One region of the Mixta sp. BE291 genome, then DNA from elsewhere that is predicted to be linked to it. Evidence: predicted binding sites of a transcription regulator. Region 1 holds the regulator's gene; the other holds the start of a gene.
What was found. The regulator sigma-54, encoded in region 1, starts transcription at its own class of promoters, with help from an activator protein. The targets are predictions, from matches to a motif close to GTTGGCACANNTTTCGCTNT.
Positions count from the first base shown of each region.

Region 2: a site for sigma-54 is predicted at 1,574-1,593, ahead of glnA (glutamate--ammonia ligase). Genes of this name have one in related genera too.

Region 1 covers NZ_JAVDXN010000003.1:482,702-500,469, reverse strand. The annotation lists gene mtgA (monofunctional biosynthetic peptidoglycan transglycosylase) at 1-655, shown strand, start outside; gene npr (PTS phosphocarrier protein NPr) at 658-930, opposite strand; gene rapZ (RNase adapter RapZ) at 927-1,781, opposite strand; gene ptsN (PTS IIA-like nitrogen regulatory protein PtsN) at 1,851-2,333, opposite strand; gene hpf (ribosome hibernation promoting factor) at 2,525-2,812, opposite strand; gene rpoN (RNA polymerase factor sigma-54) at 2,836-4,269, opposite strand; gene lptB (LPS export ABC transporter ATP-binding protein) at 4,318-5,043, opposite strand; gene lptA (lipopolysaccharide ABC transporter substrate-binding protein LptA) at 5,049-5,600, opposite strand; gene lptC (LPS export ABC transporter periplasmic protein LptC) at 5,572-6,147, opposite strand; gene kdsC (3-deoxy-manno-octulosonate-8-phosphatase KdsC) at 6,144-6,710, opposite strand; gene kdsD (arabinose-5-phosphate isomerase KdsD) at 6,728-7,714, opposite strand; gene J2X14_RS09850 (calcium/sodium antiporter) at 7,729-8,709, opposite strand; gene mlaF (phospholipid ABC transporter ATP-binding protein MlaF) at 8,935-9,747, shown strand; gene mlaE (lipid asymmetry maintenance ABC transporter permease subunit MlaE) at 9,755-10,537, shown strand; gene mlaD (outer membrane lipid asymmetry maintenance protein MlaD) at 10,542-11,081, shown strand; gene mlaC (phospholipid-binding protein MlaC) at 11,094-11,732, shown strand; gene mlaB (lipid asymmetry maintenance protein MlaB) at 11,725-12,030, shown strand; gene ibaG (BolA family iron metabolism protein IbaG) at 12,148-12,402, shown strand; gene murA (UDP-N-acetylglucosamine 1-carboxyvinyltransferase) at 12,471-13,730, shown strand; gene J2X14_RS09810 (helix-turn-helix domain-containing protein) at 13,808-14,089, opposite strand; gene ispB (octaprenyl diphosphate synthase) at 14,370-15,341, opposite strand; gene rplU (50S ribosomal protein L21) at 15,599-15,910, shown strand; gene rpmA (50S ribosomal protein L27) at 15,926-16,183, shown strand; gene cgtA (Obg family GTPase CgtA) at 16,391-17,563, shown strand; gene fepB (Fe2+-enterobactin ABC transporter substrate-binding protein) at 17,696-17,768, shown strand, end outside.
Region 2 covers NZ_JAVDXN010000009.1:115,679-130,743, forward strand. The annotation lists gene typA (ribosome-dependent GTPase TypA) at 1-1,305, opposite strand, end outside; gene glnA (glutamate--ammonia ligase) at 1,741-3,150, shown strand; gene glnL (nitrogen regulation protein NR(II)) at 3,287-4,336, shown strand; gene glnG (nitrogen regulation protein NR(I)) at 4,345-5,754, shown strand; gene J2X14_RS18185 (YshB family small membrane protein) at 5,852-5,968, shown strand; gene hemN (oxygen-independent coproporphyrinogen III oxidase) at 6,011-7,384, opposite strand; gene yihI (Der GTPase-activating protein YihI) at 7,631-8,143, opposite strand; gene yihA (ribosome biogenesis GTP-binding protein YihA/YsxC) at 8,676-9,332, shown strand; gene spfP (small protein SpfP) at 9,426-9,473, opposite strand; gene polA (DNA polymerase I) at 9,723-12,509, opposite strand; gene dsbA (thiol:disulfide interchange protein DsbA) at 12,946-13,575, opposite strand; gene J2X14_RS18215 (serine/threonine protein kinase) at 13,602-14,588, opposite strand; gene J2X14_RS18220 (YihD family protein) at 14,663-14,932, opposite strand; gene mobA (molybdenum cofactor guanylyltransferase MobA) at 15,000-15,065, shown strand, end outside.

The DNA.
Region 1 (17,768 bases):
CGCTATCGTTGGCGTCTGGCTGGCAGGCATTGCACTTTTTGCCTTTTTGCCGGTGCCGTTTTCCGCCGTTATGGCAGAACGTCAGGTTTCGGCGTGGCTAAGCGGTGATTTTTCCTGGGTTGCGCATTCTGACTGGGTCGCCAGAGATAAGATTTCGCCATGGATGCCGCTGGCGGTGATTGCCGCTGAAGATCAAAAATTTCCGTCTCATTGGGGTTTTGATGTCGAAGCGATTGAATCGGTGCTCGATAATCAGAACGGCCGTATGCGTGGCGCTTCCACATTATCGCAGCAAACGGCGAAAAATTTGTTTCTGTGGGATGGGCGCAGCTGGCTGCGTAAAGGGCTGGAGGCGGGACTCACGCTGGGGCTGGAGAGCGTGTGGAGCAAAAAGCGTATTATTACCGTCTATTTAAATATTGCTGAATTTGGCGATGGCATCTATGGCGTGGAAGCCGCTTCACAGCGCTATTTTCATAAATCCGCCAGCCAGCTAACGCTATCAGAGGCGGCGCTGCTGGCGGCGGTGCTGCCGAACCCGCTGCGCTTTCGCGCCGATGCGCCTTCAGGCTATGTGCGTCAGCGTCAGGCGTGGATTATGCGGCAGATGCGTCAGCTGGGCGGCGTGAGATTTATCCAACAGCATAAACTGTAACGTTACTCTTCGTCGAAACCCGCCTCAAACAGTTCGATCACGGCGGCCAGCGCCTGTTGCTCCTGCGGGCCGCTGGCTTCAATCTCAATATGACCGCCTTTAGCCGAATCGAGCATCAACAGGGCGATAACGCTGCTGGCTTCAGCTTCGGTGCCCGCCTCATTGCGTAGCAGCACTTCAGCATCAAAACTTTGTACCAGCTCAAACAGCTTCATGGCCGGGCGCGCATGCATGCCCAACTTATTTTTGATTTCAACGGTTTGCCTGACGGTCATGATTTGCGTTTTTCCAGCGTACGATGGCGGGACTGAACATTTTTCCCGCGTGAGCGGAAGTAATCCGCTAACTGTTCGGCAATATAAACAGAACGATGCTTACCGCCAGTACAGCCAATGGCGACGGTTAAGTAGCTGCGATTATTGGTTTCCAGCATTGGCAGCCAGAGTTCCAGATAACTGCGCGTCTGATAGATAAAGTTATGTACTTCCGTATGGCGATCGAGGAAGGCGGCCACGGGACGATCAAGGCCGGTCATCGGGCGCAGCTTTGGATCCCAATGGGGGTTCGGCAGAAAGCGCACGTCAAACACGTAATCGGCATCGATAGGAATACCGTGCTTGTAGCCAAACGACTCGAACACCATGGTCAGTTCACGCTCGCGTTTGCCGAGCAGGCGGGTACGCAACATTTCCGCTAATTCATGCACCGACATTTCCGAGGTATCAACAATCAGATCGGCGCGTGAGCGTAACGGCTCTAACAGATCGTTCTCTTCATCAATGGCGCTTTCCAGCGAAAGATTTTTACTGGAGAGCGGATGCAGACGACGCGTGTCGCTGTAGCGGCGGATCAAGGTATTGCGATCGGCATCCAGAAACAGCAGCTGAGGTGAAAAGCTATTGGGCAGGCTGGTTAACGCTTTTTCCAGCACGTCTGGCGATTCCGGCATATTGCGGACATCAATACTGACCGCCGCAGAAATATTGCGTTCGACCAGCGAGCTTGCCAGCTCCGGCAATAACGTGACCGGCAGGTTATCGACACAATAAAAACCCATATCTTCCAGCGCGCGTAACGCGACGGATTTCCCTGAGCCTGAACGACCGCTGACGATCATCAGCACCATTAAGTTATCTCCCCATTCAACCCGTGATAACCAGGCAACCCGGCACGGGCAAAAGTGCAAGCTGACTAATTAGTGATTTTCTTCTGGCGGCGCCGTGATGATTTCATACAGCTCTTCATCGCTTTGCGCAGCCCGCAAACGACGGCAAACGGTTTTGTCAGCCAGTCGTTTTGCTACCAGTGAAAGGGTATGTAGATGTGTTTTACATTGATCCGCCGGTACCAGCAAGGCAAACAGCAAATCCACCGGCTGGTTATCAATGGCGTCAAAAGCAATAGGTTGATCGAGGCGGATAAACACGCCAACGGCACGCAGCGTATCCTCTTCCAGCTTGCCATGAGGGATAGCAATACCGTTACCGATGCCGGTACTGCCCATGCGTTCGCGCGTCAGAATAGCTTCAAAAACTGTCTGATGGGGCAGGTTGAGCTGTTTGGCGGCCAGTTCACTGATGATTTCCAGTGCCCGCTTTTTACTCTGGCAATGCACGCCGCTGCGGGTACAGTCAAGACTAAGTACAGAGCTGAGTTCCAGTGAGAGTTCGTTATTCATCATAGTTTCACTTGCGTGTTCACATTTACTGGCATATCGCGCTACTTTACGCGTCTTGCAACGAGAAAAGCAGCAAAAACTTCGCCAGCCTGCGTGAATGGAAAAACGGGGCGAAAAAGCTCGCCCCCGGTCTGCGCATGTTACCGTATCCGGCAACGTAACGACCTGTTTTTCCTTCAGCGGTGTGAAGATTAGTGTTGTTTTAACTTGTCTTTATGTTTGGTTAGCTGGCGCGCCAACTTATCAATTAAGCCATCAATCGCCGCGTACATATCATCAGCTTCCGACGTTGCGTGCAGCTCGCCGCCGCTGACATGCACCGTCGCCTCCGCTATTTGCTGCACTCTTTCTACCTTTAGCACAATATGAACCTGGGTTATTCGGTCGGAATATTGCGCCAGCTTGGCAAATTTGGTGTTCACAAAATCACGTAAAGCGGTCGTGATTTCAACGTGTTGCCCGGTAATATTGAGTTGCATAGCGTCTTCCTTCTCAGTGATGATCAAACCAATTGTTTGCGCTGGTTTGATGGCGGGATGGATAAAGACTCGCGGTACTTCGCGACGGTGCGGCGCGCCACCATAATGCCTTGTTCAGACAACATGCTGGTCAGCTTACTGTCGCTTAGCGGTTTGGCGGGGTTTTCCGCCGAGATCAGCTTTTTCACCAGCGCACGAATGGCGGTGGACGACGCTTCGCCGCCGCCTTCGGTATTCACATGGCTGGAGAAAAAGTATTTCAGTTCGAAAATGCCGCGTGGGCTGTGCAGATATTTTTGCGTGGTAACGCGGGAAATGGTGGATTCATGCATATCAACGGCCTGCGCAATATCGGCCAGCACCATCGGACGCATAAATTCTTCGCCCTGTTCAAAAAAAGCCTGCTGCTGCTCAACAATGCAGCGCGTGACTTTTAACAGCGTATCGTTGCGGCTTTCCAGACTTTTAATCAGCCATTTCGCATCCTGCAAATTGGTGCGGATAAACTGACTATCGCTGTCGCTACGCGCTGAGCTGCCCAGCGCGGCATATTGCTGATTGATTTGCAGGCGGGGCACGCTGTCGCCGTTTAACTCAACCGTCCAGCGGTTGCCCGCTTTACGCACCAGCACATCAGGAATGACATATTCTGGCTCGCGGGTGTTAACTGACTGACCAGGGCGTGGATCCAGCGACTGAATCAGCGCCAGCGCGGCTTTCAGCACCTCTTCTTTCAGGCGCGTCACGCGCATCAGGCTGCGGAAGTCATGGTTCGCCAGCAGATCGAGATAGTGATCGACAATCAGCTGCGCCTCAGCAAGAAAAGGCGTATCGCGCGTGAATTGCGAAAGCTGCACCAGCAGGCAGTCACGCAGGTTACGCGCGCCGACGCCAACCGGATCGAAACGCTGAACGCGCTTCAGCACCGCTTCGACCTCATCCAGCGCCACATCCTCATCGCCGATGCTGTCGCGGATCTCATCCAGCGTCACGGTCAAATAGCCAGTATCGTCAATGGCATCGACAATTGAGGTGGCAATCGCGCGATCGGTATCGCTAAACGGCGTCAGCTCCACCTGCCACATCAGGTAATCCTGCAAGGTTTGCGTGGTCTCGCCCTGATAAACCGGTAGCTCATCATCACGATAATCATTGCCGGTGCCTGACGGCGTCCCGGCGGTATAGATTTCGTCCCAGGTGGCATCCAGCGGCAACTCTTCCGGCATATCCTTCTGCTCAAGCGCCTCACGCGTATCGAGCGCTTCGCTCTCGGCATACTCGCGTGTGTCGACTTCCTCATGGATATCGGTCTGCTCAAGCAACGGATTACTCTCCAGCGCCAGCTGTATCTCCTGTTGCAGTTCCAGCGTAGAAAGCTGCAGCAAACGAATCGCCTGCTGTAGCTGCGGCGTCATCGCCAGCTGTTGACTGAGCCTGAGTTGCAAACCTTGCTTCATATTCAGAATAAAGATTCCTGATAAAACACCGTGATAACTGACACCATATCAGAGTCTGAACTCTTCACCCAAGTAGACACGTTTCACTTGTTCGTCGGCGAGGATCGCTTCCGGCGTCCCATGGGCGATTAAACGCCCCTGACTGACGATGTAGGCGCGTTCGCACACCGCCAGCGTTTCACGCACGTTATGGTCGGTGATCAGTACGCCCAGCCCGCTGTCGCGCAGATGCTCGATAATCTTTTTGATATCGATAACGGAAATGGGGTCAACACCGGCAAAGGGCTCATCCAGCAGGATAAATTTAGGATTCGCCGCCAGCGCACGCGCGATTTCAACACGACGGCGCTCGCCGCCCGACAGCGCCTGGCCGAGACTATTGCGCAGATGCTCAATATGGAACTCTTCCATCAGCTCTTTGGCGCGATCTTCACGCTGCTCGGTGGTGAGATCGTCACGGATCTGCAGCACGGCCATCAGGTTGTCATAGACGCTCAGACGACGAAAGATCGAGGCTTCCTGCGGCAGGTAGCCAATGCCGCGTCGGGCGCGGGCGTGCAGCGGCAGAATACTGATATCTTCTTCATCGATAACGATACGCCCCGCATCACGCGGCACAATCCCCACCACCATATAAAACGTGGTAGTTTTGCCCGCCCCGTTCGGGCCGAGCAGGCCGACGATTTCGCCTGATTTAACCTGCAGACTGACATCTTCGACGACGCGACGGCCTTTATAAGCTTTTGCCAGATTTTCAGCGATAAGTGTTGCCATAGGGATCAGCGGCTCTTCTGTTGGCTGGGGGAGGAAGCGGGTTTGTCCTGCAACTGCGAAGGCACCAGCACCGTTGTGACACGCTTGTTATTGCCCTGGCTAAAGGCCTGCATTTTCTGCTCTTTAACCAGATAAGTGATGCGGTCGCCTTTGACATTGCTGTCCAGCTGCTCGATATAGGCATTGCCGGTAAGCTCAACGAAATCTTTCGCCAGCTCATAACGCATTTTTGCCGCATGGCCTTTTACCGGTTTGCCATCATCCTGTAGCTGATAAAAGGTAGCCGGGTTGCCATAGGCATCCACAATGGTTTTTTGGCTGTCGCCGCCGGGACGCGTGACCACCACCTTATCGGCGGTAATTTTAATCGAACCCTGGGTCACGATTACGTTGCCGGTAAAGGTGGCGACATTGCCCTGCATATCCAGCGCCTGATTGGCTGAGTCGATGTTAACCGGCTTTTCCGAGTCGCCGGTTAAGGCAAAGGCCGGAATGCTGGCGGCCAGCAGCGTGCCGAGTAGCAACAATTTAAGGCTTTGGTTGTTCATTGATTTCATAATTTGTTTTGACCTTTTCAATCAGCTCGGCCGTTTTCGTCCGTAAATTACCGCGCATCTTCATACCAGTGGAATTAAAGCTGCGGCCATAAAGAGTGACCTGGTCGTTGGACATCACATCCTGCGTCACCAGGTTTACCTGCGCATTATCGGTCTTGATTCGCTCAAGCTGGGCATCTTTAGCCAGGCTGTTCACTTCAACGTGACCATAGAGATAGAGCATGCGATCTTTTGTCAGTTTGGCCTTGTCGGCGCGTACTGACCAGGCCGGGATCTTATTTTCGTCGTAGGTGGTCATCAGCGGATTATCAAACCAGCTGATCTCATCGGCGGAAAAGTAGGTCACCTTATCCGACACCAGCTTATAGCTCAGGCTGCCGGTGGGGTTATAAACCACGGTACTGGAATTCGCGCTGGTATAGGTGGGTTCCTGGCCGTTTGTTTCCACCTGACCGCGATCGTCGTCGTTACCGGTAAGGTTCCAGCCGATCAAGATAATGGCAATCAACGTCAATAATAGCGTTATCCAACGCCTGGTTTTACTCATACCGATTGCCCTTTGGCATCATCAAACTTATCCTGGGCGATCAAAATAAGATCGCAGATTTCGCGTACGGCGCCGCGTCCACCGGCGATGCGGGTGACATAGCGGGCGCGCGCTAACAGCAGCGGATGGGCATCAACGACGGCAACGCTTAAGCCGACCTGCGCCATCACCGGCCAGTCAATTAAATCGTCGCCAATATAGGCAACCTGATCGGGCGTTAACGACAGTTTATCCAGAAGTTCCCGGAAGGCCAAAAGCTTATCGGACTGTCCCTGGTAAAGATGTGTAATGCCCAGCGTCTGGCAGCGATCTTCCAGCAGCTTAGCCCGACGGCCGGTAATAATGGCTACTTCGATATCGGAGGTCAGCAGGCAGCGGATGCCATAACCGTCGCGCACGTTAAACGCTTTTAGCTCTTCGCCGCTGTTGCCCATATAGATCAGGCCATCGGACATGACGCCATCAACATCACAGATCAGCAGGCGGATCGCACCAGCGCGTGTGATGACATCCTGGCTTACCGCGCCGTAGCAGGTTTCCACAACGTCTGTTTCTTGCCTCATTCTTGTTTCCATCCGGTTTATACTACGCCTGCGCGCAGCATGTCATGCATATGTACAATACCGATCAACCGATCGCCATCGGCGACCATCACGGCAGTGATATGCTTATTTTGCATCAGGTTTAGCGCATCCACGGCCAGCATGCCGGGTTTTACGCGGATGCCGCCCGGCGTCATGACGCTGGCGATTGAGGCATTTTGAAAATCGATGCCCATATCAAAGACGCGGCGTAAATCGCCATCGGTAAAAATCCCCTGGATATGCATCAGATCGTCGACAATCGCCGTCATACCGAGGTTTTTGCGCGTGATTTCCAGTAGCGCATCACGCAGTGAGGCTTCCTGGGTGACATGGGGAATCTCATCGCCGCCGTGCATAATATCACTGACGCGCAGTAACAGCTTACGGCCCAGCGCGCCGCCAGGGTGAGAAAGAGCAAAATCTTCGGCAGTAAAGCCGCGCGCCTTCAGCAGGGCTACCGCCAGCGCATCGCCCATGACCAGCGTCGCCGTGGTGCTGGAGGTCGGCGCCAGGCCCAGCGGACACGCTTCGTGCGGTACTTTAACACACAGATGCAGATCCGCGGCACGCGCCATGCTGCTGTCCGGGCGGCTGGTGATGCAAATCAGCGCCACTTTCAGCCGTTTCAGCACCGGGATCAGCGCCTGGATTTCGTTTGATTCGCCGGAGTTGGAAATCGCGATCACAATGTCGCTGCTGCTGACCATTCCCAGGTCGCCGTGGCTGGCTTCGGCGGGATGCACAAAAAAAGCGGGGGTGCCGGTGCTGGCAAAGGTTGCCGCCATTTTCTTGCCGATATGCCCCGATTTGCCCATGCCCATCACCACCACTTTTCCCTGGCAATAAAACATCATTTCGCAGGCGCGGGTAAAATCATCATTGATGTATTGATCGAGCTGTTCCAGCCCCTGGCGTTCAATTTCCAGCACTTCTTTACCGGCCTGCTGGAAATCAAATCCCGGCTCGAGCATGATGTGAGTCATTGATATTCAGTCCTTTATCCGTTGAGACTAAATGGCTGCAGGTAGAGTAGCGCTACCCAGGCAATAAAGCCGGCCAGTAAAATTGCCCCGGCGCGACGGCCAATACGACGGCTGCGCTGCAGGCAAATAAGCATAAACAGGGCGCTGACGCCCAGCATCACCCAGTAATCGCGCTCAAAAGCAGCGCTATCGAACGCGCCGGGCTGAATCAATGCCGGGAGCCCGAGCACAATAGCCAGATTATAAATGTTGGAGCCGATAAGGTTGCCGATGGCAATATCATCTTCCCCTTTTAATGCGCCCGCGATCACGGTTGCCAGCTCCGGCAGGCTGGTGCCAACTGAAATAATGGTTAAGCCAATCACCAGCTCGCTGACGCCAAAATAGTCGGCAATCACCGTGGCGTTATCGATCACCATGCGGGTCGACATTGGTAAAATAATCAACGCCACCGCCAGCCATAAAAAAGCCACCGTATTGCCTGAATCATCACGCGGTAGCTCAGCCAGCTGCTCCCGCGTCAGCGTATCGCTGTTATTGCGTTCCGCACGGCGGGCAATACGAATAATAAACAGCAGATAAAACAGGGCAAACGCCAGCAGCGCGACGCCGTCAATACGGCTGAGCTGGCTATCACACAGCATAAGGCCGCCCAGTAACGTTACCAGCAGCATCAGCGGCAGCTCGCGTCGCACCAGATTGGAATGCACCGTTAAAGGATGCAGCAGCGCCGCGCCGCCAAGAATAAGCAGGATATTGGTGATATTCGATCCCATCGCCGTGCCAACGGCCATATCCATCTGCCCATGCGTGGCGGCCGTAACGGAGACAATCAGCTCAGGCAGCGAGGTGCCGATGCCGACAATAGTCATACCGATAATCAGCGGAGGGATACCCAGCGAGCGACAGAGAATGGCGGCACTAAACACTAAACGATCGGCTCCATAGACCAGTAAAACTAAACCGATAACTAACAGTGCAGCGGCTAAAAGCATGAAAAATCCTTGGATCGGTTATACTCGTCGGTTTGCCAGACTCGTCATTTTGCAGGCGACAGAATGAATGGTGATGATTTTGACCGTCTGCGAGCAAAAAGTAAAACATATGCCGGTTTTCGCTATGATGAAGCGTCTGATTTCTGCAAAACTCGCGACTATTGTTAGTAGGGTGTGATTAACATAAATGATTTGCATCGCCTAAAATGGATAACAGAGGTATCAATGCAACAGCCATCCACGAATCTGGTTGAGGTCGACGGGGTAAGCTTTACCCGTGGTAATCGCACCATTTTCGACAATATCTCGTTAACGGTGCCCAAAGGGAAGGTTACCGCCATCATGGGTCCTTCCGGTATCGGTAAAACGACGTTACTGCGCCTGATTGGCGGCCAGCTGCAGCCTGATAGCGGTGATATCTGGTTCGACGGCGAAAATATTCCCCGGCTTTCCCGCTCGCGTTTGTATGAAACGCGCAAACGCATGAGCATGCTGTTTCAGTCCGGGGCGCTGTTTACCGACCTTAACGTTTATGAAAACGTTGCCTGGCCGCTGCGGGAGCATACGCGCTTGCCCGCGCCGCTGCTGCACAGCACGGTTATGATGAAGCTGGAAGCCGTAGGGCTGCGCGGCGCGGCCAAATTAATGCCTTCTGAGCTTTCCGGCGGTATGGCGCGCCGCGCCGCGCTGGCGCGCGCGATTGCGCTGGAGCCGGATCTGATCATGTTCGACGAGCCGTTTGTCGGCCAGGATCCGATCACCATGGGGGTGCTGGTGAAGCTGATAGATGAACTGAATCATTCACTGGGCATGACCTGCATTGTGGTTTCACATGATGTGCCTGAAGTCTTGAGCATCGCCGATTACGCCTATATTGTTGCAGGGCAAAAAATTATTGCTCAGGGAACCACGCAGGGGCTGCGGGAGAATCCTGACGCACGCGTACGCCAGTTCATCGATGGGATTGCTGATGGGCCGGTGCCTTTCCGCTATCCGGCCGGTGACTATTTTGCCGATTTGACCGGTTCAGGGAGTTAATAAGCTGATGTTTTTAAATGCGCTGGCGCTGCTGGGTCGCCAGGGGATCCAAACCTGTGCCTCGTTTGGCCGCGCCGGTCTGATGCTGTTTCACGCGCTGGCCGGCAAACCGCAATTTCGTAAACACGCTCCGCTGCTGGTAAAGCAGCTGTACAGCGTAGGCGTGCGCTCGTTACTGATTATTCTGGTGTCAGGGCTATTTATTGGCATGGTGCTGGGGTTGCAGGGCTTTCTGGTGCTAACTACCTACGGCGCGGAAACCAGTCTCGGTATGCTGGTGGCGCTGTCGCTTCTGCGCGAGCTGGGGCCGGTAGTGACGGCGCTGCTGTTTGCCGGACGCGCCGGATCGGCGTTAACCGCCGAAATTGGCCTGATGAAAGCCACGGAGCAGCTTTCCAGTATGGAGATGATGGCGGTCGATCCGCTGCGGCGGGTGATCTCGCCGCGCTTTTGGGCTGGCTTTATCAGTATGCCGCTGCTGGCGCTGATTTTTACCGCCGTGGGTATCTGGGGCGGGGCGCTGGTAGGCGTGAGCTGGAAAGGCATCGATACTGGATTTTTCTGGTCGGCGATGCAGAACGCGGTAGATTTCCGCACCGATATTATTAACTGCCTGATCAAGAGCGCGGTGTTTGCCCTTACGGTCACCTGGATCGCGTTGTTTAATGGCTATGATGCGATTCCGACCTCAGAAGGGATCAGCCGGGCCACCACGCGTACGGTAGTACACTCCTCACTGGCAGTACTTGGATTAGATTTTGTGCTGACGGCACTGATGTTTGGGAACTAAGACAATGCAAACGAAAAAAAGTGAAATTGGCGTTGGGGCGTTCATGCTGTTGGCGTTGATCGCGGTTCTGTTTCTCTGCCTGCGCGTCGCGGATGTGAAATCGCTGGGCACTGAGCCCACCTGGAAGCTTTATGCCACCTTCGACAATATCGGCGGGTTGAAAACCAGCTCTCCGGTTAAAATCGGCGGCGTGGTGATCGGCCGCGTGACGGAAATTTCGCTGGACGAGAAATCGCTGTTGCCGCGTGTCACCATGCAAATTGAAGATAAATACAATCACCTGCCCGATACCAGCTCGCTGGCGATTCGCACCCAGGGGCTGCTGGGTGAGCAGTATCTGGCGTTAAACGTAGGTTTTGACGATCCTGATATGGGCACCGCCATTCTTAAGGATGGCGATACGCTACAGGATACCAAGTCAGCGCTGGTGCTGGAGGACCTGATTGGTCAGTTCCTGTATAAGAGCGGCGACGATAAATCCACTAACCAACAGGAACCCAACGCGCCTGCGGCTCCTGTTTCGGATAACCCGGTACAACCTTAAGAGGCTATACGTATGTTTAAACGTTTACTGATGGTCGCGATGCTGGTGATCGCACCGCTGGCGGCAACGGCGGCAGACCAAACCAACCCTTACAAGCTGATGGATGAGGCGGCGGCAAAAACCTTTACCCGTTTGAAAAACGAGCAGCCGAAAATCAAGCAGGATCCTAACTATCTGCGCGACATCGTACGTCAGGAGCTGCTGCCTTATGTACAGGTAAAATATGCCGGCGCGCTGGTGCTGGGCCGCTACTATCGTGAAGCGACACCGGCGCAGCGTGAAGCCTATTTCGCCGCGTTTGGCGACTATCTCGCCCAGGCCTACGGCCAGGCGCTGGCGCTCTATCATGGACAAACCTATCAAATCGCGCCGGAACAGCCGCTGAACGATGCGAAGATCGTGGCGATTCGCGTCAGCATTATCGATCCCAACGGTCGTCCTCCGGTTCGTCTGGATTTCCAGTGGCGTAAAAACAGCCGCACCGGCGAATGGCAGGCGTATGACATGATCGCCGAAGGGATCAGCATGATCACCACCAAACAGAATGAGTGGAGCGACATTCTGCGTACCAAAGGCATCGATGGACTGACGCAGCAGCTGAAAAAATATGCCGCGCAGCCTATCACGCTGGATCAGAACCAAAATGGCTGATCTTCTGAGTTGGCAGGTGGAGGCAACAACGCTCTATCTGCGCGGTGAGCTTGATCGCGAGACGCTACTCAGCCTGTGGCAACAGCGGGAAACCACCATGCAAAACATTGCGGTGATCGACGTTTCCGGGCTGCAGCGCGTGGATTCCGCCGGGTTAGCGCTGCTGGTGCATCTGCGTCAGATTGCGCAACAGCAGGGCGCCAGCCCGGTTTTCAGCGGCGTGACAGATAAATTACGCTCTCTGATTACGCTCTATAATCTACAGCAGATTATTGTTTCTGCTGAAAATCCTGCCTGAATGCGTTAGATATTCCCGTAAGCCCCTGCAATGTCAGGGGCTTTTTGTTTGTTTAAGATAAATGCGCTTTCAACTAATATGACAGCCTGTTTATCATCAACCGAATGTAAAAAAATCATGGAAAATAGCGAAATTCAGACAGTGCTAATGAACGCACTGCCATTAAAAGAAGTGCATGTGAGCGGTGACGGCAGCCATTTTCAGGTTATCGCCGTTGGCGAATTATTCGCTGAGCTGAGCCGCGTGAAAAAACAGCAAACGGTCTACGCGCCGTTGATGGAATATATCGCTGATAACCGTATTCATGCCGTATCCATCAAAACCTACACGCCCGAAGAGTGGGAACGCGATCGTAAGCTAAACGGTTTTTAAGCCGTTGAGGCGGCTTATGGTCCGCCGCTCAATGGCCTTTTCAGTTCTGACAACAGAGAGCAGTTGCAATGGATAAATTTCGTGTACAGGGTCCAACCCGGCTAAGCGGTGAAGTCACCATCTCCGGCGCTAAAAATGCCGCGCTGCCGATCCTGTTCGCCGCTCTGCTGGCTGAAGAGCCGGTAGAGATTCAGAATGTCCCGAAGCTGAAGGACATTGATACCACCATGAAGCTGCTCAGCCAGCTTGGGGTGAAAGCAGAGCGTAATGGCTCGGTGCATCTCGATGCCAGTAAGGTTGATATCTATTGCGCCCCTTATGAGCTGGTGAAAACCATGCGCGCCTCGATTTGGGCGCTGGGGCCGCTGGTGGCGCGTTTTGGTCAGGGACAGGTTTCTCTGCCTGGCGGCTGCGCTATCGGCGCGCGTCCGGTTGATTTGCATATCACCGGCCTGGAGCAGCTGGGCGCGGAAATCAAGCTGGAAGAGGGCTATGTAAAAGCGTCAGTGAATGGGCGGCTGAAAGGCGCGCATATTGTCATGGACAAAGTCAGCGTCGGCGCGACCGTCACCATTATGTCTGCGGCAACCCTGGCGACCGGCACCACCGTGATCGAAAACGCCGCCCGCGAGCCGGAAATCGTCGATACGGCGAACTTCCTGAATACGCTGGGCGCGAAAATCAGCGGTGCGGGCAGCGATCGCATTACGATTGAAGGCGTTGAGCGTTTAGGCGGCGGCGTCTATCGCGTCCTGCCCGATCGCATTGAAACGGGCACCTTCCTGGTTGCTGCGGCGATTTCCGGCGGCAAGGTGGTTTGTCATAAAACGCAGCCTGATACGCTGGATGCGGTACTGGCGAAGCTGCGTGAGGCCGGTGCGGAAATCCAAACCGGCGAAGACTGGATCAGTCTGGATATGCACGGCAAGCGCCCTAAAGCGGTGAACGTGCGTACCGCGCCGCATCCGGGTTTCCCAACCGATATGCAGGCGCAGTTTACGCTGTTGAACCTGGTGGCGGAAGGAACCGGCGTGATTATCGAAACCATTTTCGAAAACCGGTTTATGCATATCCCTGAGCTGATTCGTATGGGCGCCCATGCGGAAATTGAAAGCAATACGGCGATTTGCTACGGCGTCGATAAGCTGTCTGGTGCGCAGGTGATGGCAACGGATTTACGTGCTTCCGCCAGCCTGGTATTGGCCGGTTGTATCGCTGAAGGCACCACCATTGTCGATCGTATTTATCATATTGATCGCGGCTATGAGCACATCGAAGACAAGCTGATCGCCATGGGCGCAAATATTGAGCGTGTGAAAGGCGAGTAAGCAGCGGTTCTGAAGTGTGGCATTGCATAAAACAGCTCCCGTATTCGGGGGCTGTTTTTTTTTGGGGCTTAATGGATTCAGGAGCGTGAACGGATCAGCTTTTTGCGGTCAATCAGCTTATTGGTCAGGGGATCGTAATAGCGACTGGGCCAGATCTCTGCCGGATGAACCGCAATCGCCTCAGCAATTAACCACTCCCCCTTGGGCCAGGGGCGATTGAGCGCGTTAGCCAGCGTTGATGAACTCAGGCCAGCCTTGCGTGAAACGGCGGCAAGAGAGGTTCCTCTGCGGTGCAGGGCAGCGATAATATCCGCAGTATGCCAGTCTTGTCTGGACTTGGCCTTATTCACATTACTCATAGCGCACTTCTCCCTATGCTGGTTTCGCGTGACGAAAAAATTCGGCGTTTTTTAGAAACTTTACGGTAAATGAATCAGAGGAAAGAGTATATTTAGTTTTGTTAATCAGACTCCTGCTTACCGTTGGGTGGTTTTTTATAGCAAACAGCATCCGCTTATTTCCAGTAAATTCCAAATGTCGCAAGAGAAATGTGTCTCTCTTCGCAAAAGCCAGGCGGAGATTGCAAACGGGAAGGGGAAAAGAGAGAGCGGGAGCCTGATATAGCGCTCCCTTGACCTGTCAGGAGTCGCGCTGTACGGCCATATGCGCAAGCGCTTCCAGCGCGCTGCGCCAGGGGGATTCTGGCAGCGCCTGCAGGGCGGCGATCGCTTTATCCGCTTCTTCCTCAGCCCGCACGCGTGTCCACTCCAGCGAGCCGCACTGACGCATCGCTTCCAGCACCGGATCCAGCAGATGACGGCCATTGCCCTGTTCGATCGCTTCGCGGATCATTGCGGTCTGTTGCGGATCGCCGTGGCGCATGGCGTGCAGCAGCGGCAGGGTCGGCTTGCCTTCGCTTAGATCGTCGCCAACATTTTTGCCCAGCGTTTGTCCATCAGCGCTGTAATCAAGCAGATCGTCAATCAGCTGAAACGCGGTGCCCAGATAGCGACCATAATCCTGTAAGCCCTGCTCCTGCGCCTCGGTAGCGCCCGCCAGGATACCGGAAGATTGCGCCGCCGCCTCGAACAGGCGCGCCGTTTTGCTGTAAATCACCCGCATATAGCTCTCTTCGGTAATATCCGGGTCATTACAGTTCATCAGCTGCAACACTTCGCCTTCGGCGATAACGTTTACCGCTTCCGACATCAGCCCCAGAATGCGCAGCGAGCCGAGGCTGGTCATCATTTGGAAAGCGCGGGTATAGATAAAATCCCCCACCAGCACGCTGGCCGCGTTGCCAAACGCCGCATTGGCGGTCGCTTTCCCACGGCGCATATCGGATTCATCAACCACATCATCATGCAGCAGCGTCGCAGTATGAATAAATTCAATCAGCGCGGCGATGGTCACATGCTGTTTGCCCTGATAATCGAGCGCGCGTGCCGCGAGAATGGCAATCATTGGACGAATACGCTTTCCGCCGCCGCTGATAATGTAGTAACCCAACTGATTGATGAGCGAAACATCTGAATTCAGCTGTGAGAGGATGGTCTCGTTGACGGCCGCCATGTCTTGTGCGGTTAATTCATTAATTTGTTCTAAATTCATCAGTCTGTTCAGCTATTGCTCTGTTCAGCGCCATGTTAAGCGACTTTGCCCATGTCTGTGCCACGTAATGTATTACAGATTGTACTTGAAAAACGAGGCTCTTGAATCCTGAGTATGGCGCTGCGTTTTTTTTCTGCAATCCTTTGCTATGTCCTCTTGTCAACGCAGGGATTTTTGCGTAGAATTCGCGCCCTATTGTGAATATTTATCGCGCCGCCTGACAATTGAAGAAGGTAAGCGCAGAAGCGGAGTTTTATATGTACGCGGTTTTCCAAAGTGGTGGCAAACAACACCGAGTAAGCGAAGGTCAAACCGTTCGCCTGGAAAAGCTGGACATCGCAACCGGCGAAACTATTGAGTTCGATCAGGTTCTGATGATTGCAAACGGTGACGACGTTACAATCGGCGCACCGCTGGTTTCAGGTGGCGTGATCAAAGCAGAAGTTGTTGCTCATGGTCGTGGCGAGAAAATTAAGATCGTTAAGTTTCGTCGTCGTAAACACCATCGTAAGCAGCAGGGCCACCGTCAGTGGTTCACTGATGTGAAAATCACTGGCATCAGCGCCTGAGAGGAGATCTGACAAATGGCACACAAAAAGGCTGGCGGCTCAACACGTAACGGTCGCGACTCTAATGCACAGCGCCTGGGCGTAAAACGTTTCGGCGGTGAATCTGTACTGGCTGGCAACATCATCGTTCGTCAGCGTGGCACCAAGTTCCACGCAGGCACCAACGTTGGTCTGGGCCGTGACCACACTCTGTTTGCAACTGCAGACGGTAAAGTGAAATTTGAAGTTAAAGGCCCGAACAACCGTAAATACGTCAGCATCGTTGCTGAGTAAGGTTGTCGTGCTGCAGGCTGATTAATCTGCCTGCCAGAGAATGAAAGCCCCGCAGAATATTGCGGGGCTTTTTACATTTTAGGCTTGCCTGATTTGCTGTACAATTTACGTACAGTCTTTCCGCAACGGGTCATCGCTTATGGCCTCGGCGGAATAAAGCCGCACCGGTTTTCCGGTCGCCAGGTGAATGATTTACGGAGAAGGTAAATGAAGTTTGTTGATGAAGCGACGATTCTGGTCGTTGCAGGTGACGGCGGTAATGGTTGCGTCAGCTTCCGTCGCGAAAAATATATTCCGAAAGGTGGCCCGGACGGCGGCGACGGCGGCGACGGCGGCGATGTCTATCTGCTGGCCGATGAAAACTTGAACACGCTGATCGACTACCGCTTTGAAAAATCTTTCCGCGCAGAACGCGGGCAGAACGGACAGAGCCGTGACTGTACCGGTAAACGCGGTAAAGATATCGTGATTAAAGTGCCGGTCGGCACACGCATTATCGATCAGGGCACCGGTGAAACGTTGGGCGATCTGACGCGTCATGAGCAAAAGCTGATGGTAGCGAAGGGCGGCTGGCACGGCCTGGGCAACACGCGCTTTAAATCCTCGGTTAACCGTACCCCGCGACAGAAAACCATGGGTACGCCGGGCGAGAAGCGCGATCTGCAGCTGGAGCTGATGCTGCTGGCCGATGTGGGCATGTTAGGCCTGCCGAACGCCGGTAAATCGACCTTTATCCGTGCGGTTTCTGCCGCCAAGCCGAAAGTGGCCGATTATCCCTTTACCACCCTGGTGCCAAGCCTGGGCGTGGTACGAATGGATAACGAACAGAGCTTTGTGGTTGCCGATATTCCCGGCCTGATTGAAGGTGCTGCCGACGGCGCGGGCCTGGGTATTCGCTTCCTGAAGCATCTGGAGCGCTGTCGCGTTCTGCTGCACCTGATCGACCTGGCGCCCATTGATGAATCCGATCCGGTAGAAAACGCCCGCATCATTCTTGGCGAGCTGCAGAAATACAGCGAAAAACTGTATAACAAGCCGCGCTGGCTGGTCTTCAACAAAGTTGATTTGTTGAGTAAAGAAGAAGCGGAAACGCGCGCGCAAGCGATTGTCGAAGCGCTTGGCTGGGATGAGAAACATTATCTTATCTCTGCCGCTAGTCAGACCGGCGTGAACGCGCTGTGCTGGGATGTGATGTCCTTCCTGAACGCCAACCCTAAAGAGGCGGAAGAGGAAGAGAAGAAACCTGAGAAAGCCGAGTTCATGTGGGACGATTACCACCGTGAAACGCTGGAACAGGCGGAAGAAGAAGTGGATGAAGATTGGGATGATGACTGGGATGAAGATGACGACGAAGGCGTCGAAATCATCTATCAGCATTAATCTACTCCGTCAACGCAGCCCGGCTTATCGCCGGGCTTTTTTTTATGCTTTTTTCACCATGGACAGCAAGCAGTAGCGCAACGGTAAAGAAAATGATTATCATTACCCTTTGATTGTTTATCGGGATCGATCATGCCTCATCGTCGTCTTTGTTCTCTGTTTACTGTGCTGATGGCTTTCGCCTTTGGTGCCTGTGCCGCGCCTG
Region 2 (15,065 bases), on a different contig from region 1:
GCCTTTGCCATCCGGGTCCATGTTTTTCATGTCGCCTTTACGCTCGCCCATCGCCTGCATAACCGCGCCCTGATGCTGTTCTTCGATATCCAGCGTCACGTTTTCAAACGGTTCCTGCTTACGACCGTCAACTTCGCGGAAGATAACTTTCGGACGGGATACCGCCAGCTCAAAGCCTTCACGACGCATGTTTTCGATCAGTACGGAGAGGTGCAGCTCGCCACGACCGGAAACACGGAACGCATCCGCATCTTCGGTTTCTTCAACGCGCAGCGCAACGTTGTGTACCAGCTCTTTCTTCAGACGATCCAGGATCTGACGTGAAGTAACGTATTTACCTTCTTTACCGCAGAACGGCGAGGTGTTGACGTTAAAGAACATGGTTACGGTCGGCTCATCGACGCTCAGCGGCGGCAGCGCTTCTACATTCTGCGTATCGCAGATGGTATCAGAGATGTTCAGCTCGCCCAGACCGGTGATCGCGATGATGTCGCCCGCTTCAGCCAGATCGGTATCGATACGCTCCAGACCCAGGTGGCCCAGCACTTTACCGACTTTCGCGTTACGCGTTTTGCCTTCGCTATCGATAATCGTAACCTGCTGGTTCGGTTTTACCTTACCACGCTTGATACGACCGATACCGATTACGCCCAGGTAGTTGTTGTAGTCCAGCTGGGAGATTTGCATCTGCAGCGGGCCGTCCAGGTCAACGTTTGGTGCCGGAACGTGTTCAACAATTGCCTGGTACAGCGGGGTCATGTCGTCGGCCATTTCAGAATGGTCGGCGCCAGCGATACCCTGCAGTGCAGAAGCGTAAATAATCGGGAAATCGAGCTGCTCGTCGGTCGCGTCGAGGTTAACGAACAGGTCGAACACCTGATCAACAACCCAGTCAGGACGTGCGCCCGGACGGTCGATTTTGTTGATAACCACGATCGGTTTCAGGCCATGAGCAAAGGCTTTCTTGGTCACGAAACGCGTCTGCGGCATAGGGCCGTCCATCGCGTCGACAACCAGCAGCACTGAATCAACCATGGACATTACGCGCTCAACTTCACCACCGAAGTCGGCGTGTCCCGGGGTATCAACGATGTTGATACGATAGTCGTTCCATTTGATGGCGGTATTTTTCGCGAGGATGGTAATCCCACGCTCTTTCTCCAAATCGTTGGAGTCCATTACACGCTCAGTTGCTTCAGTACGGGCATCAAAAGTACCAGACTGTTGCAGCAGTTTGTCGACCAGGGTGGTTTTCCCATGGTCAACGTGCGCAATAATGGCGATGTTACGCAAATTTTCGATCACAGCTTTGCCTCAGGCATTAGAAATAGCGCGCTATTGTACACGGATTAATCGAAGGACTGAACAGGATCACAAATATCAAAGAAAGAATGCTGCAAGGCTTGCCTTAAACACCACTTTCAGTGCAAAAAATGCACCCGATTGCTCAACTGCACCATAACAGTGCTCAAACTCCACTCAATTGCACTATAATGGTGCGCGATATCCATCATGGTGCATCCCTCGTGTGACGAGAGCGCGTATAATAGCGCTTTTTGGCCAGAATAAAAAAGTTGGCACAAAATTCGCTTTAATCTGCTTAAGCCAAAACGACAGTTTCCACAACGGTTGATAGCTTGTCTGAGTACTTAGTTGCCCGCTGTACGCCAATCTTTACGCGTCTGGCAGCCTGAAGTTCTCTTTCCACGACGACAATGACAATTACCAGGAGAGTTGAGTATGTCTGCTGAACACGTTCTCTCGATGATGAACGAACACGAAGTAAAGTTTGTTGACCTGCGTTTTACCGATACCAAAGGTAAAGAACAGCACGTGACGATTCCGGCGCATCAGGTCAACGCAGACTTTTTCGAAGAAGGCAAAATGTTCGATGGCTCCTCCATCGGCGGCTGGAAAGGCATTAATGAATCAGACATGGTGCTGATGCCGGACGCAACCACTGCCGTGCTCGATCCGTTCTTCGAAGACTCTACGCTTATCATCCGTTGTGACATCCTTGAGCCAGGCACCATGCAGGGCTATGACCGCGACCCGCGTTCTATCGCCAAGCGTGCTGAAGATTTCCTGCGCTCTTCCGGCATCGCCGACACCGTACTGTTTGGCCCTGAGCCAGAATTCTTCCTGTTTGACGATATCCGTTTCGGCAGCAGCACTTCCGGCTCCCATGTTGCTATCGATGATATCGAAGCGGCCTGGAACACCGGCAAAGAATATGAAGGCGGCAACAAAGGTCACCGTCCGGGTCTGAAAGGCGGCTACTTCCCGGTTCCGCCGGTTGATTCCGCACAGGACATCCGTTCTGCCATGTGTTTAACCATGGAGCAGATGGGTCTGGTGGTTGAAGCGCATCACCACGAAGTGGCTACCGCTGGTCAGAACGAAGTGGCTACCCGTTTCAACACCATGGTGAAGAAAGCGGACGAAATCCAGATCTACAAATATGTCGTGCATAACGTCGCGCACGCCTGGGGCAAAACCGCCACCTTTATGCCGAAGCCGATGTATGGCGATAACGGTTCCGGCATGCACTGCCACATGTCTCTGTCAAAAGGCGGCACCAACCTGTTCGCTGGCGACAAATATGGCGGCCTGTCTGAAATGGCGCTGTTCTATATCGGCGGCGTCATCAAGCACGCTAAAGCCATCAACGCCCTGGCAAACCCAACCACCAACTCCTACAAGCGTCTGGTGCCGGGTTACGAAGCGCCGGTGATGCTGGCCTACTCTGCGCGTAACCGCTCCGCCTCAATCCGTATTCCGGTGGTTTCCAGCCCGAAAGCCCGCCGTATCGAAGCGCGCTTCCCGGATCCAGCGGCTAACCCGTATCTGGCGTTTGCTGCGCTGCTGATGGCTGGCCTGGACGGCATCATCAATAAAATTCATCCTGGCGACGCGATGGATAAAAACCTCTATGACCTGCCGCCGGAAGAAGAAGCTGAAATTCCAAAAGTGGCCGGTTCGCTGGAAGAAGCGCTGAACGCGCTGAACGAAGACCGCGAGTTCCTGACCCGTGGCGGCGTGTTCACCGATGAAGCGATTGAAGCCTACATCGAGCTGCGTAAGTCTGAAATGGATCGCGTGCGCATGACGCCGCATCCGGTAGAGTTTGAGCTTTACTACAGCGTTTAATGGTTTGAGTTTTGTTGCCGTGGAAACTTTTAGCCCATCTTCGGATGGGCTTTTTTCTCCACCTTACCAACGGTCGGAATGTCGCGTTATCAAAGCCGAAACTATAATGCACTAAAATGGTGCAGGAGAACGCTGTATGGCAACTGGCCTGTTGCCCGATGCCGGGCAGATTCTCAATTCCCTGATTAACAGTATCTTGCTGATTGATGATGAGCTGGTTATCCATTACGCCAATCCAGCGGCGCAGCAGCTGTTAGCGCAAAGTTCCCGTAAGCTTTTTGGCACGCCGCTGCCGGAGCTGATGGGCTATTTCTCTTTGAATATTGCCGTTATGCAAGAAAGCCTGGCTGCGGGTCAGGGGTTTACCGACAGCGAAGTAACGCTGGTGGTGGATGGACGCGCCCATATTATGTCGCTGACGGCGCAGCGGTTGCCGGACGGCCTGATTCTGCTGGAAATGGCGCCGATGGATAATCAACGTCGCCTCAGTCAGGAGCAGATCCAGCATGCGCAGCAGGTTGCGGCGCGCGATCTGGTGCGCGGGCTGGCCCATGAAATTAAAAACCCGCTGGGCGGACTGCGCGGCGCAGCACAGCTGCTGGCGAAAGCCTTGCCCGATCCGTCGCTGACGGAATATACCAAAGTGATTATTGAGCAAGCCGATCGGCTGCGTAACCTGGTGGACCGCCTGTTAGGGCCGCAGCAGCCGGGGATGCACGTCACGCAAAGTATTCATCAGGTGGCGGAGCGTGTAGTAAATCTGGTCAAGATGGAGCTGCCGCAGAATATCACTCTGGTACGTGATTACGATCCCAGCCTGCCGGAGCTGCCGCACGATCCCGACCAGATAGAACAGGTTTTACTGAATGTGGTACGCAATGCGCTACAGGCGCTGGGCGAAGCAGGCGGCACCATTACCTTGCGCACCCGCACCGCTTTTCAGCTTACGCTGCACGGCACCCGTTACCGGCTGGTGGCGCGGATTGACGTGGAGGATGACGGGCCAGGCATTCCAACACAGCTACAGGATACGCTGTTCTACCCTATGGTGAGCGGCAGAGAGGGCGGCACCGGGCTGGGCCTTTCCATCGCCCGCAGCCTGATCGATCAGCATTGCGGAAAAATAGAATTTAGCAGTTGGCCAGGCCATACCGAATTTTCGATTTACCTGCCGATTCGTAAGTAGAGGTTTCTATGCAACGAGGGATAGTTTGGGTCGTCGATGACGATAGCTCCATCCGCTGGGTGCTTGAACGCGCACTTACTGGGGCCGGTTTAAGCTGTGCCACTTTTGACAGTGGCAATGACGTGCTGGACGCGCTCGCCAGCAAAACGCCAGACGTTTTATTGTCAGATATCCGTATGCCTGGCATGGATGGCCTGGCGTTACTAAAACAAATTAAACAGCGGCATCCGATGCTACCGGTCATCATAATGACGGCGCACTCCGATCTGGATGCGGCAGTCAGCGCTTATCAACAGGGCGCTTTTGATTATTTGCCCAAGCCGTTTGATATTGATGAAGCCGTCGCGCTGGTGGATCGCGCCATCAGCCATTATCAGGAGCAGCAGCAGCCGCGCGATCGGCCAGTCAGCGGCCCGACAACCGATATTATTGGCGAAGCGCCCGCAATGCAGGATGTTTTCCGCATTATCGGCCGGCTTTCACGCTCTTCCATTAGCGTGCTGATTAACGGTGAATCGGGAACCGGCAAAGAGTTGGTGGCGCACGCATTACATCGCCACAGCCCGCGCGCTAAAGCCCCTTTTATTGCGCTGAATATGGCGGCAATCCCGAAAGACCTGATTGAGTCGGAGCTGTTCGGCCATGAAAAAGGCGCATTTACCGGCGCAAATCAGATCCGGCAGGGACGTTTTGAACAGGCGGACGGCGGGACACTGTTTCTGGATGAAATCGGCGATATGCCGCTGGATGTGCAAACGCGTCTGCTACGCGTGCTGGCGGACGGGCAATTTTACCGCGTCGGCGGCTATGCGCCGGTGAAAGTCGATGTGCGTATTATTGCGGCAACGCACCAGAATCTGGAGCTGCGCGTCCAGCAAGGAAAGTTCAGGGAAGATCTGTTCCATCGCCTGAACGTGATTCGCGTACATCTGCCGCCGCTGCGCGAGCGACGGGAAGATATTCCACGGCTGGCGCGTTATTTCCTGCAGGTTGCCGCGCGTGAACTGGGCGTGGAAGCCAAGATCCTGCATGCGGAGACCGAAGCGGCGCTGACGCGTTTGCACTGGTCCGGTAACGTGCGCCAGCTGGAGAATACCTGCCGCTGGCTGACGGTGATGGCCGCAGGTCAGGAGGTGCTGATTCAGGATCTGCCGCCTGAGCTGTTTGAGAGCACCACCAGCGATACGGCGGCGCAATCACTGCCCGATAGCTGGGCCACGCTGTTAGCGCAATGGGCCGATCGGGCGCTGCGTTCCGGTCATCAAAATTTACTCTCTGAAGCACAGCCGGAGATGGAGCGCACGTTGCTTACTACGGCGCTGCGCCATACGCAAGGGCACAAGCAGGAAGCGGCGCGCCTGCTGGGCTGGGGACGTAATACCCTGACGCGCAAGCTGAAAGAACTGGGCATGGAGTAAGCGGAAAAAAGCCTGTTTTTTGCACAATACTTGCGCTTTGCTCTTTACACCTCGATGCCGTTCAGTATCATTTTGAGCGGTTATCGGGAGGCTTATCATGCTCGAATCGCTGTTGATCTCATTGAGCGCTGCTGGTGATGCAGCTGTCGGTCACTCACCGCAAACTGCGTTAGCGGCGGTGCTGTGTGCCGTAATGGTTAATTTTTTCAGTTAACAAAAAGGCCGGTCTGCACCGGCCTTTTGTTGTTCCGCATGGTTAGATCACACGCGAGAATTGCTGCTGTCGCGCCTTCTGCCGCATATAAACATCAAAGCACATGCAGATATTACGAATCAGCAAGCGCCCTTTTGGCGTCACTTGCAGGCCGTCCTTGTGTATCTCCACCAGCCCATCCGCCGCCAGCGGCGCAAGCAAGGCCAGATCGTCGGCAAAATAGTCGGTGAAGGTGATGCCGCTCGCCGCTTCAATGTCGCGAAATGAGAGCGAAAAGTTACAGATAAGCGCTTTGATCACCTCACGGCGCAGGCAGTCATCCTGGCTGAGCGTTAGCCCGCGCCATAAGGCGTTCCCCTGCTGTTCTACGCTGGCGTAGTAGGCTTTCAAATCTTTTTGGTTTTGTGCATAGCAGTCGCCCAGCATACTAATAGCCGACACGCCCATGCCCAGCAGATCGGTCTCGCCCTGCGTGGTGTAACCCTGAAAATTGCGATGCAGTCTCCCTTCGCGCTGCGCAATAGCCAGTTCATCATCCGGGCGGGCGAAATGATCCATCCCGATATAGTGATAACCCTGCGCGGTCAGCGTGGCGATCGTTTGTTGCAGGATCACCAGCTTTTGTCCCGGGCTGGGCAGCTCCTCATCTTTGATTTTCCGCTGAGCGGCAAACAGCGTCGGCAAGTGCGCATAGTTAAATACGCTCAGGCGATCGGGCCGCAAGGTGGCCACCTTCTGTAAGGTATAGTCGAAGCTTTCCGGCGTTTGCATCGGCAGGCCGTAGATCAGATCGATATTGCTGGAGGTGAAGCCCAGTTCGCGCGCCCGCGCGATCAGCGCAAAAATAAAGGTTTCATCCTGAACGCGGTTGACGCGCTCCTGCACCACCTTGTTGAAATCCTGCACGCCCATGCTCAGGCGATTAAAGCCCAGCGCCCGCAGATGATCGAGAATATCTAATTCCAGCTCACGCGGATCAATCTCAATGGAGATCTCCACCTCGCTGTTGAAATGAAAGCATTCACGTAGCACCGCCATTAAGCGACTCAGCTGCGCCTTGCTTAACCAGGTTGGCGTGCCGCCGCCCCAGTGCATCTGGGTAACGGTTCTGTCACGGAATAGCGCTGCGCGCTGGCGAATTTCTTGCTCCAGCACATCCAGATAACGATCGCCTTTATGCATCTGGCGCGTTACCTGCTTATTGCAGCCGCAAAAATAACAAAGGCGATGGCAGAAAGGGATATGGAGATAAAGAGAAAGCGGCCGCGTGGGATAGCGCTGGGCAGCCTGCTGAAAGGCCGCTTCGCTCCAGCCTTCAGTAAATTCCAGCGCGGTGGGATAAGAGGTATAGCGCGGCCCGGCATAGTTGTATTTCTCGATCAGGGCCTGATCCCACTCGGTTAACGGCATTGACATGTTCACTCCTTCCATTTACGACGCCTTACGGGCCGCGTCAAGGGCAAGGAGGCCTGGCGCTGCCGGTTAGCGGTAGCACGGCGCAAGCGTGATTTCAGCTGCGTCAGGCGGCGTAGTTTAACAAACAGCCAAAACAGATAACATGCCAATAAAATGGCGATAATTGATCCAGGCCAAAACATAAGCGAATACCCGGCTGACGGGAGAGGCGCTTTCGTCCGTTCCCGTCAATTTAGAGCGGCGAGCTTATTTCTCGCCTTTCAGCAGACGATACATATCTTCATCTGCTTCATCTTCTTCTTCATCGTCCAGACCAATACCGAGCTGCTCCATCAGAACATCAATACGGTCCAGCGTCTGATCGAGCCACGCCTGATCCTGCGCCGACAGCACTTCGCCGTTTTCCAGGCGATCCAGCAGTGCGTCAAGACGCTCGTCATTTTCCAGCATCGCCAGTTCTTCTGTCGGTTCCATTAACGGCTTCTGCTCAACGGGCGCTTTTTTGATCGGCTTCGCAACGGCAACGCCCTCTTTTAATAACGGCACCGGTTTTTTACTGCCGATACGCGGGTCTTTCTCTTTCGCCGCACCGTTTTTGCTGTTCTGAGCGGTAACAGGATTCGCGCGGCTACCTGCTGCATGGCCGCGACGCTTTTTGTCGCGCTTACGATCGCGCGCTTCCTGATTTTTGTCTTCGTGCGATTTGCGTTTCACTTTTGGCGCAGCGCTACTTTGTGGCTTATGTGCAGGTTTCATGATCGTTTATCCGGGGTTTTTCTTTAGTATAGAATTGCGGCGGAATCTAGCAGAAAGCGCACAAAGAAAAAAGGCGGCAGGTCACCCTGTCGCCTTTTTTCGTACCTTCCGTAGAAGGACAACCTTCCTTTTACGTCCCTGATGCAGTCAACGTCCCGGTTTTTCCGTATGCATTACGCTCTCACCCTGAGCGTTTCCTTTTCCGTGACGGCGCATTCCTGGCACCTTGTCCTGTTCCTGGCTCTTTGTTTTCCTGACTATTCCCTGAGCGCTTCATCCTGAAGTGAGCCATCCAAACTCTGTGAATTACTTTAGACGAATAAGCAAAACTCACAAGGTACCTAAAGGATTTCTGAAACCTTTTTTTACATGATTCAGTCTAATAATTTGAATATGAAAGAAAAATTAATTGGCTCGACGTTTAAAAACGTCAATAACTGGCAATAATTATGGCAAATATCTTACAATTTTTTTAGTCAACCGTCCCGGGAAGCGCTTTACGTGCTTTAAGGGTATAATCACGCCATTAAACTCAATGAACTCTCCAGGAGTTACTATTTTGTCTGGCTGGAATTATCACGTCACCCATTTCGTTACCAGCGCCCCCGATATTCGTCACCTTCCGGCTGACGTCGGTATTGAAGTGGCATTTGCAGGCCGCTCTAATGCAGGTAAATCCAGCGCTCTGAATACGCTGACTAACCAAAAAAGCCTGGCGCGCACCAGTAAAACGCCTGGCCGTACGCAGCTGATTAACCTGTTTCAGGTTGAGGAAGGTATCCGTCTGGTCGATTTACCGGGCTACGGATACGCTGAAGTCCCGGAAGAGATGAAGCGGAAATGGCAGCACGCATTAGGCGAATATTTACAGAAGCGCGAATGCCTGAAAGGTCTGGTGGTGCTGATGGATATCCGTCACCCGCTTAAGGATCTCGATCAGCAAATGATTCAATGGGCAGTACAAAGCCAAATCCCAGTGCTGGTGCTGCTTACCAAAGCCGATAAGCTGGCGTCAGGCGCACGTAAAAGTCAGCTGAATATGGTGCGCGAGGCCTCAATGGCCTTTATGGGCGATGTACAGGTAGAAATGTTCTCTTCGTTGAAGAAAATGGGTGTTGATAAATTACGCCTGAAGCTGGATAGCTGGTTTAGCGCACAGGATGACGCGCCGGTCGAAGAAGAGGGGCAATAATCCCTGTGGGCGCGTAGCGAATTACGCGCCCTTTTTTTGCCGAACGCCCAATAAAAAACGCCCCAGTCACAGAATGACTGGGGCGGCTAATATTCAGCCAAATCCGATTACGTGAAGTAAAAGGTCTGAAAGATAGAACATCTTACCTCTGTACCCTACGCCGTAAACTTTACCTGATTTTTTCTGACCGACAAAGAATTTTTTGTAGTTAATTTTCATAAAACAGCAGTTTTTTCTTAACAGCCGTCACATAAACAGCGTATGGATGTAGCTTAATTACCAAAAAAGTGTTTGAGCGCCATAACGTTAGCATTTAAGTAACGACATGATGTTAACAGGCTCGTTCTTCCGGCATAGCGGCTATGCCAGAAGAGCGCCCACATCAGAGGCTTAGTGCGCCTGATCCCAGTTATCGCCCACGCCAATATCTACGCGCAGCGGCACATCCAGGTTCATGCTGTTTTCCATCAGCTGACGGATTTTTTCGCTGGCCTGTTCTATATCCTGCTCGTTGATTTCAAATACCAGTTCATCGTGAACCTGCATAATCATCGTGACCTGCGGCGCATCAGGCGCTTGCAGCCAGGCATCAACGTCAATCATGGCCCGCTTGATGATATCTGCCGCCGTGCCCTGCATCGGTGCGTTAATCGCCGCACGCTCTGCCGCTTTGCGACGAATCGCGTTGGCCGATTTAATATCTGGCAGCCACAGCCGACGTCCATCCAGCGTAGAAACATAGCCCTGTTCAGAGGCCTGTTTGCGCGTGTTTTCCATATACTGCAACACGCCCGGATAGCGCTCAAAGTAGCGATCCATATAAACTTTCGCTTCGCCCGCGTTAATATTCAGCTGACGGGATAAGCCAAACGCGCTCATGCCATAAATCAAACCGAAGTTAATCGCTTTCGCGCTGCGACGCTGCTCGTTAGTGACCTTATCAACGCTGACGCCAAAAACCTCCGCTGCGGTCGCGCGGTGAATATCCTGCCCTTCGGCAAAAGCGGTCAGCAGCCCTTTGTCCTGTGACAGATGCGCCATGATGCGCAGCTCGATCTGCGAATAGTCAGCCGCGACGATGCGACGGCCTTCCGGCGCGATAAAGGCCTGACGAATACGCCGCCCTTCTTCATTACGCACCGGAATATTTTGCAAGTTCGGATCGGTAGAGGAGAGACGACCGGTTGCCGTTACCGCCTGCTGGTAAGAAGTGTGCACTCGCCCCGTCCGCGGATTAATCATCTGCGGCAGTTTATCGGTATAGGTCGATTTCAGTTTGGACAACCCGCGATGCTCAAGGATAACTTTGGGCAACGGATAGTCCAGCGCCAGCTCCGCCAGCACTTCTTCGCTGGTCGATGGCGCGCCGCCCGGCGTTTTCTTGGTTGGCTTGATGCCCTGTTTTTCAAACAGAATGGTTTGCAGCTGTTTGGTTGACGAGAGGTTAAACGGCTCGCCCGCCAGCTCGTGCGCTTTCTCTTCCAGCTCTTTCAAGCGAGCGGTTAACTCCTGCGAGTGCTTAGCCAGAATATGCTGATCGATAAGTACGCCATTACGCTCGATACGCGAGATCACCGTTAACAGCGGCATTTCGATCTTTTCAAAAACGTGCTTCGGCCCCGCCTCTTTTTCCAGCTCCGGCCACATTTTTAAATGCAGCTGTAGCGTGACATCCGCATCTTCCGCCGCGTAATGCCCCGCCTGCTCCAGGGCGATCTGGTTGAAGGTGAGTTGATTTTTACCTTTACCAGCGATGTCGGTGAAGGTCACCGTTTTATGGTTGAGCCAGCGCGCCGCCAGGCTATCCATATCATGCTTACCGACTACGGTATTCAGCATATAGGATTCGAGCATGGTATCGAATTTAATCCCGCCCAGTTCGATATCGTAGTTTTTCAGCACGCTACGATCGAACTTAAGGTTTTGCCCCACTTTCAACGCGCGGTTGTCTTCCAGCAGCGGCTTGAGCTGCGCCAGAACCGCATCGCGATCCAGCTGATCGGGCGCATCCAGATAATCATGCGCAACCGGCAGGTAGGCGGCTTCACCCGGTGCCACGGCAAAAGATAAGCCGATAATATTGGCGGTTAAGGTATCCAGCGAATCGGTTTCCAGATCGAAGGCAAAGAGTGAACTCTGCTTCAGCTTATCCAGCCAGCTGTCGAACGTTTCCTGATCGAGGATCGTGACGTAGCCATCGGAAGAAAGCACGCTAACGCTTTCCGGCTGCGGTGCCGCCTCTTCTGCCAGCGCCTTTTGCGCGCCACCGTTGCTTTTCCGTCCCTGCAACCATTTACCCTCTTGCAGATCGGTGATCCAGCGGCGGAATTCATAGTGGCGGAACAGGCCAAGCAGCGTTTCAACATCCGGCTCGTTGACGTTCAGCTGTTCACAGCCGACATCAAGCTCGACATCGGTTTTGATCGTCGCCAGCTGATAGGAAAGCAGCGCAACCTCTTTGTTCTGCTCCAGCTTGGCCGCCATGGTTTTCGCGCCACGGAAGCTAAGATCGGCGATTTTATCCAGGTTGTCATAAAGCGTGGTGATACTGCCTAAACCTTGTAGCAGCGCCTGCGCGGTTTTCTCACCTACGCCCGGTACACCCGGAATGTTATCGGATGAGTCGCCCATCAACGCCAGGAAATCAATAATCAGTTCCGGCGGCACGCCGAATTTATCCTGAACCTCTTCCGGCCCAAGGATAGCGTTGTTCATGGTGTTGATAAGCGTGATGTTTGGCGTAACCAGCTGCGCCATATCTTTATCGCCAGTGCTGATTAATACCGCTCGCCCTTGCTTCTCTGCCTGCAACGCCAGCGTGCCGATAACATCATCAGCCTCTACGCCGGAAACCGCCAACAGCGGCAATCCCATCGCCCGCACCATATTGTGCAACGGCTCAATTTGCGCGCGCAGATCGTCCGGCATTGGCGGACGATGGGATTTATAGTGCTCAAATAACTCGTCACGGAACGTTTTGCCCTTCGCATCGAAGACCACTGCTACATGGCTGGGTTGATACTGCAGCAGCAAGCTACGCAGCATGTTCAGCACGCCGTACATCGCTCCGGTAGGTTCCCCGACACTGTTGGTAAGCGGCGGAAAAGCATGATAAGCGCGATAAAGGTAGGAAGATCCATCTACCAGAATCAGAGGGTTTTCTGCAATTTGAGCCATAAGTTTCACGTTCCAGGATGATCGTTGGTATGGCATAAGGATGCCACATGATGCCGACAAATATGAAATAACCTGGCGGGAAGTTTAGAGAAGGCTCGGAAAACAATAACCGGATGCGGCGTGCTCGCCTGTGGATAACTTTGTGTGCAAAAATACTAACGTATTGTTATTTACGTAAATAGACAATGCCCGCTAAAAATTATCCTTTTTCTATCAACCATTTGGATCAAGAAAACGATCGAGACCCAGGAAAAGTCAAAATAGATCAAATGTGGATATAAATATTAGCGATCCTTTTTTGATCGCCGAACCGTTATTAATTTATCTCTGAAAGCCCCGATCCTTCCCTGTTTACTTTTTCAGCAATGACTGCGGGAAAGTATACGCCAGAAATAAAAAGACGCCGGGCTAACCCAGCGTCTTTTTTAGATCGTTTTTACTGTTTTTCTACCAGGAATTTTACAACGTTGGCATATTGCTGAACGAAGTTATCCATTGAGCTGGTATCCAGGCCGCCGTTGTTAACCATATATTTGCCATTAACAAACATCGCCGGTACACCGCGCAGATCAACATCTGCCGCCGCTTTTTGCTGCTGGGCAACTAACGCTTTTACTGCAAAGCTATTCCAGGCCGCATCGTAATCTTCTGGCTTAATACCCGCCGCTTTCACAAATGCCTCTTTCAGGCTGGCAGGATCGGTGATGGTTTGGTTTTTCTGAATGCCTTCAAAAATAGGCGCAGTAACCTGATCTTCAACGCCCAGCGCCATTGCAACCGCCCAGGCATGGGTCACGATCGGGCCTAAGTCGCCGCCGAGGAAATCGACATGATATTTGGTGACTTTAACGCCTTCCGGCAACGTTTTCTTTACGGCGTCGCCGACGTGATAAATTTCTTCAAACTGATAGCAGTGCGGACAGAAAAAGGAGAAGAACTCCATTACCTGCGGCTTACCGGCAACCGGCTTATCCAGCGTAACGTATTGTTGGCCGTCATTGAACTGCGCAGCTGAGGCACTGAACGCCAGTACGAGACCGACCAGCGCAAGCCATAATTTTTTCATTTCGAGACTCTCTCCATAATCAAACATCAATATTCAGGCATTAACCGCAGTGGCGGTTGCTGTAATACGGTATTTTGCTCTTTGAAGGACGCGATTTGTCTGCGCCAAAAATCTTCTTCCGTCATCCACGGAAAGCTACGCGGAAAAGCAGGATCCTGCCAGCGTCGAACAATCCACGCCAGATAATAAACCATGCGCATAGCACGTAAAGGTTCAATTAATGACAATTCATTAATATCGAAGTCTCTGTACTCGTTATACGCCTCCAGCAGAATATCCCACTGGATCCGCTGCTGTTGCTGGTCGCCGTTGATCAACATCCAGAGATCCTGCACCGCAGGCCCGTTACGCGCATCGTCTAAATCCACAAACAGCGGCCCGTCACGCCACAGAATATTGCCGGGATGACAGTCGCCATGCAGACGCAGCGGCGTCCAGTTGGTATGCCAACAGCTCTGCAAGGTTGCGCTTAGTGTCGCAATGCTGGCATTGAGCGCGTCGCGCAGCGCAGAAGGCACCAGCTGACACTGTTGCAGGATGTGCGCCGGTTCTGCGATATATTCCTGTAAGCCCATCGCAGGACGTGCGGCAAAGAGCGTCCGCTCGCCGGTTTGATGAATGCGTCCCAGAAAACGTCCTACGCCCTCAAGCTGATCGTCATTATCCGTTTCATATTGCCGCCCTCCCAGGCTGGGGAAAACAGCAAACCAAAAGCCATCATGCTGATGTAAGGTGCTGCCGTTAAGCATTAGCGGCGCGGCAAGCGGCACTTCGTCCTGCTGCAGCTCAAGCGCAAACTGATGTTCTTCTTCAATTTGCGCACGGCTCCAGCGCTGTGGACGATAGAATTTAACGACATAACGGCGTCGTTCTTCATCAGAGAACTGATAGACGCGGTTTTCATAGCTGTTAAGCGCAGTCAGTCCGGAATCAACGCGCAGGCCGGTATCCCACAGCGCATCGACAATGGTATCGGGATTGAGGGTATGAAAGTGAAAGGCAGTATTTTCCATCGTGCATCTCTGCTCAGTGCCAGAAGCGGGTAAGAATAACACCGATCGGTCAGCACGATAGAAACTGTGGCAGATTAATCCTTAATTATGCCGCGCGCCCGTAGCAGCGCCGTTTTGAAATCTTCTTCATAATCTTTCTTAATGCCGGGAATCGCTTCCTGTTTATCTGCACCACGCATTTTCAGGTGATAAATCAGGATATCATCGGTTAACGCCGATAAGGGGCCGTCAAAGCCTGACTCTTCCGCCAGTTTTTGTAAAAACTGCAGTAGGTTAAGATCCGGTTCGCTTTGCCATGCCGGCTGGAGCAGTTCCAGCAGTTCATTTAGTCGATGGTATTTCATAAATTTATCCAGAATGGTTCACTGGATGCTACGTTAGCAGGGTTATTCCCACAATAAAAGAGAGGGTTTGCGCGTGAGTGAACAGCGGGAAACAATATCCGGCGTTATTCTGGCTGGAGGACGCAGCAGCCGG